Regions from separate parts of the Mesorhizobium sp. M1322 genome, predicted to be linked through region 2. Evidence: riboswitches for the same ligand, from Rfam matches in the RefSeq annotation. Region 2 holds a riboswitch; each other region holds the start of a gene.
The links. Region 2 has a riboswitch for thiamine pyrophosphate ahead of NKH12_RS06595 (YkoF family thiamine/hydroxymethylpyrimidine-binding protein). Riboswitches for the same ligand answer to the same signal wherever they lie in the genome.

Region 1 (2,251 bases), on a different contig from region 2:
GTGGCCGCCCATCGAAGTCGACATCGCCGGCGTGGCCTTCGAGACTGCCCGTCAGCAACCTGAAGATAGTGGACTTGCCGGCTCCAGAGGGGCCGAGGATTGAAACGAATTCGCCCGGCTCGACATGCAGGGTGATGCCGGCAAGCACGTCGATGTCGCCAAAACGCTTGCTGACTTGGCGCAGCTCCAGCCGCCTGCTCATGATTTTCGTGCGCCATCGAGCCGCTCCCATGGCGCGGCGGCGCGCTGGATCAGCACCGTAGCGGCAAACAGGACCAGGGTGAGCAAGGCGCTGACCAGCACGGCCGCCAGCACGAGATCGGGCTGGAAATTGTTCTTGGCGTTGAGCATGTAGATGCCGAGCCCTTTGGCAGCACCGGCATATTCGGCGAAGATGGCGCCCACCACGGCATAGGTGATCGAGATGCGCAGTCCGGCGAAGAAATAGGGCAGCGAGGAGGGCAGGCGGGCCAGCAGGAAAATGCGCATGCGGGAAGCGCCCATCGAACTCAGAAGCGCCGAAATGTCTCGATCCGTCGATTCGTAACCCTGCACCAGCGCGACCAGCATGGGAAAGAAAGTCACGAGGGCGACCAGCATGATCTTCGGCGTAAGCCCGAAGCCGAACCAGAGAACGACCAGCGGGGCGATCGCCACCAGCGGCAGCGTCTGGCTGATGATGAACACCGGGAACAGGGCGCGGCGCAGCGGCTTGAAGAAGTCGATCAGCACCGAAAGGATGAAGGCAACGGCCAGCGAGCAGGCGAAACCCGCCAATGTAGCGCTGATCGTCGGCACGGTGTTGTCGAACAGCGCCTGGCGCTGCTGGATGGCCTGGGCGAGGACGCGTGACGGCGCGGGCAGCGTGGTGGGCGAGATGCCCGAGATGCGCGCATAGAGCTCCCAAGCCAAAACTAGCGCGCCGACCGATAGCAAGGCCGGTCCGACCTTGGCGAACAAGGCTGCGATTCGCGGTGCGGCGGAGAAAGGTTGGGACATGCGAGACCTCTCGCGCGAAAAGATCAGCGCAGGGTCGGGCTGTTGGCCGAAACCGTAAGCTCGATCGTGACATGGCCATCGAGCGGGCCGACCGGCAGCGTCGAAATATCGTCTGTGCCTATGCGCAACCGATCGCGACAAGGCTCGAGCGCATCGAGTGCGGAGATGATGACGCCGACGAAATCGCCGGTTGTCGGATAAAGGAAAATCTGTGCGTCAGAAAACATCACCGCCTCGCTCCGCTGGTATTATCCAGATCAGCTCTAGGGTTTACGGGCTAGCAGCCCATCTCTCAGCCCCGACGATACGGAGCACCCCTGTGGATGGCGGCAATTAAACAGATATGGGGTAGAGCTGCAAGCCTGCGTCCGACCTGTGAAACCTCAGGTCGGCGGAGGTGCGGCTTGAGCGACTGGCGTGGTCTTTCGAGGAAGGTCGATGCGCGGCTTCAACTTGAGAGGGTGCCAACCCAGCATCGTGTTCGAGATCGCCTGAATGCTCTGAGAAGCTAATGACTTTGAAAGTGTAAGGAAGGCGTCGATCGAGCGGACAGTTTCCCATTCGTCGTCACCATTATCGATGCCAGGCGTTTGGTGAATTGTGGAAGCATGAAGGCATAAATTGCATACGTTGAGGCAGCGGGTTTCTCTTTCGCCAATTACAACCGCGCTTTGTTGGAGAGCCAAATGCAAGAATTCATTCTTTTTGCGCTCGTGGGGTTTGTAGCGCAAGCTGTGGACGGGGCTCTCGGCATGGCCTACGGCGTGGTTTGCTCGACAACACTGCTGGGGTTTGGCGTTTCTCCTGCACACGCTTCGGCTTCAGTTCACGCGGCTGAGCTGTTTACCACCGCGGCCTCGGGTTCGGCTCACCTCTATCACCGCAACGTTGACTGGAAACTTTTCTGGCGGCTGATGCCATTTGGCGTTCTCGGCGGCGTTCTCGGCGCTTTTGTGCTTACGTCGTTTGAAGGGGCCGTCATGAAGCCATATGTGACCACATACCTTGCGCTCGTCGGAGCTTGGCTCCTGTTCCGTTCATTCCGGCGGATCCCAAGCAATCCGGTACCTGCAGGTGCGGTAGCTCCGCTTGGACTTGGGGGTGGATTTCTCGATGCGGCAGGGGGTGGCGGATGGGGATCCATCGTAACGACGGGCCTTCTCGGCTTTGGCGGGAGGCCCCGCTACGTCATCGGTACGGTTAATGCCAGCGAGTTTCTCATCACGTTGTCGGTATCTCTGACCTTCTTGTT
Region 2 (2,251 bases):
GACCGTGCCGACCAGGACGCCGCGCAAGCGGAAGATGCCAGCCTTTCCCAGCGCCTCGACGACATCCCCGGTAAACTTTTCGGGTTCTGTCAGCCCTGCCTCGCGCACGAGCGTGGATACCAGCTTCCTGCGGGCGCGGAGATCGTCCTTGATCTGACGGAAGGATTCGACGCGTTTTGCAATCTCGGGATCGCTGTCAGGCCCGACATACCGTCGCGTCTTCGTCGGCTTCGTTTCCTCGAAATACCAGTAGACCTTGTCCTTGACGGGCACCTTGACGAGGTTGCCCGTCGTCGGAAAATCCGTTTCGAAGGCTGCGTCCAAGGATCGCTGGACGAGTTCCGCATACATCGTGCGGTAAACGAGGTCGACCGTCTTCATGTCAGGCGGCTCCGGTTATAAGAAAAATGCGGTTCTCTTATAACGGCATGATCTCGAGCGACGCAAGCGGCGTTATAAGAAAATTGCGAAAAACTTATAACGCCGCAGGAGAAGATCAAGAATCCCTGTTGCCGTCGTGCAGCCAAATCAGAATGGTTTTGCTCATCCAGATAAACGAAGCCATCACGAAAAACGCCTCGTGAAAGCCGCCGCGTATTGAGCGTTGAAAGCCAGGTACGCTTTGACGCCTTGCCGCGGCAGATAGGCAGCTTCGCCGGCGGCGCCACGATCGGCAATTGGTCCGAAGCGACTGCCTGGACCATACTTGAACATCCTTCGCGCAGGTGCTACGTCGCCCCCATCGACAGGGGCGCTCCGTATTGCCGGGGCTGAGATGGAAGGTGCCAAGCCTTCGGTCCCTCAAGCTGATCTGGGTAATGCCAGCGGAGCGAGGCGACTATGTTTTCAGGTGCACAGATTTCCCTGTATCCGATGTGCGACGATTTCGTCGGCGTCATCCTTAGAGCAATTTCGGCGATGGATTCCTATCGGCCGAATTTCCGCATCGAGACCGACGACATCTCGACGCTGATCGTCGGCCCGCCGGAACAGCTTTTTCCGGCCATACGCGATCTGTTCGCCTCGGCGGCGGCAAGCGGTGTGCATTGCGTGTTGTCGGCGACGGTGTCGCGCGGCTGCCCCGGCGAGCCTGACGATCCGATCTGCACACCGATTTCCGGCAGCAGTCACGAGCTCTCCCTGGCCGAGCGCATCGGCGCGGCGCGGTCGCATGTCGACAGTGCGAAAAAACTCGGACAAGAGGTCGCCGCGCAGTTCTCGCTCTATCCGCTCGGTGAAGGCCATCACATGGACGAGATCTACGGCTGCGTCGACTTTCTCAAGACTTCGGGCGTCTTCGACAGGTCGAAGAATTTCTGCACCAAGCTGAGAGGCGATGCCGGGCCGGTGTTCGCGACGCTGTCGGAAGCCTTCCTTCGCTTCGGCGCGCCGCAAGGCCATGTCGCGCTCGATCTCACAGTGTCCGCAAACAGCCCGAGCCCTTGTTAGTGTTGGTTGTCAACGGGTTACAGCGAAATCCGAAACGGCATCCGGAACGACCACCAGCTTGCCGACAAAGTCCTTGGCGACGAAATCCGCCTGGGCGCGGTGGAAATCGGAGAGCTTGTAGACACCGCCGACCAGCGGCCGGATCTTCTTGTCCTCGATGTAGCGGACGATACGGCGGAAATCGTGTCGCGTGCCCTGGCTGGAGCCGTGCAACTGCAACTGCTTGAGATACATGGTGCGCAGATCGAGCTGCACGACCGGGCCGGCAATCGCGCCGGCGGTGGCGTAGCGGCCTTCGGGCCGAAGGATGCGCAAGAGGTCATTGAAGATCGCGCCGCCGACCAGGTCGGCAACCACGTCGATCGGCTGGCCGCCGGTCGCCGCGTTCACGGCGGGGGGAAGGTGGGCCACGCCACGGGTGATCACTGCCTCGGCGCCGATGTCGAGCACCGCCTGTTCCTTGCCCTTGCCGACGACGGCATAGGGGATGGCGCCGCGCGCCCGCGCCAGCTGCACGATGCCGGAGCCGACGCCACCCGACGCGCCGGTGACCAGCACGCGCTCGCCGGCCTTCAATGCGGCGCGTTCCAGCATCTGTTCGCCGGTGAGATAGGCGCAGCAGAAGGTGGCGAGTTCGACATCGGTCAGCTCGGTGTCGACGACATGCGCATTCTCGGCCGGCACGGTCTGGTACTCGGCATAGCCGCCGTCGCGGCCGTGGCCCATGTAGTCGATGTCGGCGAGTGAATCGTTGTCGCGGTTATAGATGGAGAAATCGACCATCACGCGCTCGCCGATGCGA
Region 3 (2,251 bases), on a different contig from region 2:
CCGGAGAGATCGTTAGGCTGCTCCTCGCCGGTCAGGCCGAGATGCTCCATCAGATAGGTGGCGCGGTAGGGATCGTCGGCGGGTCCGAGCCCCGCCTCGACATAGGCGCGGACGCTGGCGAAACCATCCATGTCCGGCATTTGCGGCAGGTAGCGCACTGTCGCCGAAGGCTGGCGGAACACCTCGCCGTCCTGCGGCTCGATCAATCCCGCAGCGATCTTGAGCAACGTCGACTTGCCCGAGCCGTTGCGGCCGACCAAAGCAATCTTGTCGCCCGCCGACGCCGTCAGCTCCGCCCCGTCGAGCAGCGGCGTGCCACCGAAGGTCAGTTTTATCCCGTCGAGATTGAGAAGTGGCGGCGCCATGTCAGCTTTCAGGTAAGGGGAATGGGTGGGCGAGCAACAACGCGCGGCCGCTGCCCAGCGCGATTTCGAGCCGGCCCTTGACCTCATTGGAAATGGTCAGTGACGAGCCGAATGCCACCTCGACATGGTTCAGCGGCCATTTGGCGCCGGTCACGGTCAGGCCGGCAAGGTCGGAGAAGCCGAGAATCGAAAACAGCATACCGTCGGCGTAGTCGAAGCCGGCCTTTCCGCGAAGCAAGGGGATGCCTTCTTGTGCGCCGCTGGTCAAAAGCACCTCTGTCCCTGCCTCAGCCAGCCGGACGCCGAGTGCCAAGTGAAGGAAGGGGTGGTCGGTGCGCTTGCCGCCGAACGCGCCGGCGAGCACGAGGCTGGTCGCGCCGCGTTCGAGCGCGGCGGCGATAGCCAGTTCGCCGTCGGTCTTGTCCTTTTCTGCCGGAAACACCTGGCGGGGCACGGCGGCCAGTTCGTCCGGCAAATCCGCCGGCACCGAATCGAAGTCGCCGACCCAGAGTTCCGGCGTCAGGCGCAGCGTCTGGGCATGGCTGATGCCGGCGTCGGCGGCGATGACACGGGAGCCTTCGACCTGGCGGTCGAGCAGCGGCGTGCGGATTAGATCGCCGCCAAGCAGGATGGTGAATTTGCTCATATGCGTGGCCCTTACCAGCCCTGCTTGCGAAACGGAAGGCCGCGTTCCCGGATGCTCGGCAAACTTCCGCTTGCGCCGCACTTGGGCCGGGCCTATGTGTCGAAACGCTCTAACGGGGTGCTGGACGCGATCTTCGCGGGCCAGCTGAGAGGCAACCATGCCAACCCGCTGAACCTGATCCGGTTTGTACCGGCGGAGGGATTAGACGTTTCGGACAGCCCGACGCCTCAATTCCTTTCAACACCAACGAAGGAGGCGCCGATGCGCACGTTTTTATACACTCTTGTTTCGGCAGTGCTGCTTGCGGCGTCCGTTCTCGCCGGCACCGGGCCAGCATCCGCGCAGGAAAAACTCACCGTGTATACCTATGAGAGCTTCACCGCCGACTGGGGTCCTGGCCCCGCGGTGAAGAAGGCCTTCGAGGCCGAATGCGGCTGTACTCTCGAATTCGTCGCGGTCGCCGACGGCGTCGCCCTGCTCAACCGCGTCAGGCTGGAAGGGGCCGCTACCAAGGCCGATATCGTGCTAGGGCTCGACACCAATCTGACGGCGGAAGCCAAGGCCACCGGCCTGTTTTCGCCGCATGGTGCCGTCATGGATGTCAATGTGCCGGGCGGCTGGAGCGACGATGTTTTCGTGCCGTTCGACTATGGCTATTTCGCCGTCGTGTACGACACCGAAAAGCTGAAGACCCCGCCGAAGAGCCTGAAGGAATTGGTCGAGGGCGATGCCGATGAGAAGATCGTCATCCAGGATCCACGCACCTCGACGCCCGGTCTCGGCCTGCTGTTGTGGGTGAGGTCGGTCTATGGCGACAAGGCCCCGGAAGCCTGGGCCAAGCTTAAGGCAAAGGTGCTCACCGTGACGCCGGGCTGGAGCGAGGCCTACGGCCTCTTCACCAAGGGCGAGGCGCCGATGGTGCTGTCCTACACCACCTCGCCGGCCTACCACATGGTCGCCGAAAACACCGAGCGCTATCAGGCGGCGTCCTTCGAGGAAGGCGAATATCTGCAGATCGAGGTCGCTGGCATCACCACCAAGGGCGCGAAGAATCCATTGGCGAAACAGTTCCTGACTTTCATGACCGGGCCGAAATTCCAGGATGTCATCCCAGAGACCAACTGGATGTTTCCTGCCGGCAAAACTGACAAGCCGCTCAATCCGGCCTTCGACAAGCTCGTCAAGCCGACCAAGACTTTGCTGTTCAGTCCCGAAGAGGTGGCCGCCAACCGCAAGGCCT

Region 1: it holds a riboswitch for thiamine pyrophosphate, as region 2 does, so the genes downstream of both, NKH12_RS24995 (YkoF family thiamine/hydroxymethylpyrimidine-binding protein) here and NKH12_RS06595 (YkoF family thiamine/hydroxymethylpyrimidine-binding protein) in region 2, are expected to answer to the same signal.
Region 3: it holds a riboswitch for thiamine pyrophosphate, as region 2 does, so the genes downstream of both, thiB (thiamine ABC transporter substrate binding subunit) here and NKH12_RS06595 (YkoF family thiamine/hydroxymethylpyrimidine-binding protein) in region 2, are expected to answer to the same signal.

The regions. Positions count from the first base shown of each region.
Region 1 is NZ_JAMYLP010000090.1:17,746-19,996, reverse strand. It holds gene NKH12_RS25005 (ABC transporter ATP-binding protein) at 1-202, opposite strand, end outside; gene NKH12_RS25000 (ABC transporter permease) at 199-999, opposite strand; partial or broken gene NKH12_RS24995 (YkoF family thiamine/hydroxymethylpyrimidine-binding protein) at 1,077-1,226, opposite strand; TPP riboswitch at 1,217-1,328, opposite strand; gene NKH12_RS24990 (sulfite exporter TauE/SafE family protein) at 1,686-2,251, shown strand, end outside.
Region 2 is NZ_JAMYLP010000011.1:21,560-23,810, forward strand. It holds gene NKH12_RS06585 (nucleotidyltransferase family protein) at 1-381, opposite strand, end outside; gene NKH12_RS06590 (hypothetical protein) at 378-704, opposite strand; TPP riboswitch at 738-850, shown strand; gene NKH12_RS06595 (YkoF family thiamine/hydroxymethylpyrimidine-binding protein) at 841-1,449, shown strand; gene NKH12_RS06600 (alcohol dehydrogenase family protein) at 1,459-2,251, opposite strand, start outside.
Region 3 is NZ_JAMYLP010000008.1:67,884-70,134, reverse strand. It holds gene NKH12_RS05230 (ABC-F family ATP-binding cassette domain-containing protein) at 1-365, opposite strand, end outside; gene NKH12_RS05225 (thiamine diphosphokinase) at 367-1,011, opposite strand; TPP riboswitch at 1,115-1,229, shown strand; gene thiB (thiamine ABC transporter substrate binding subunit) at 1,273-2,251, shown strand, end outside.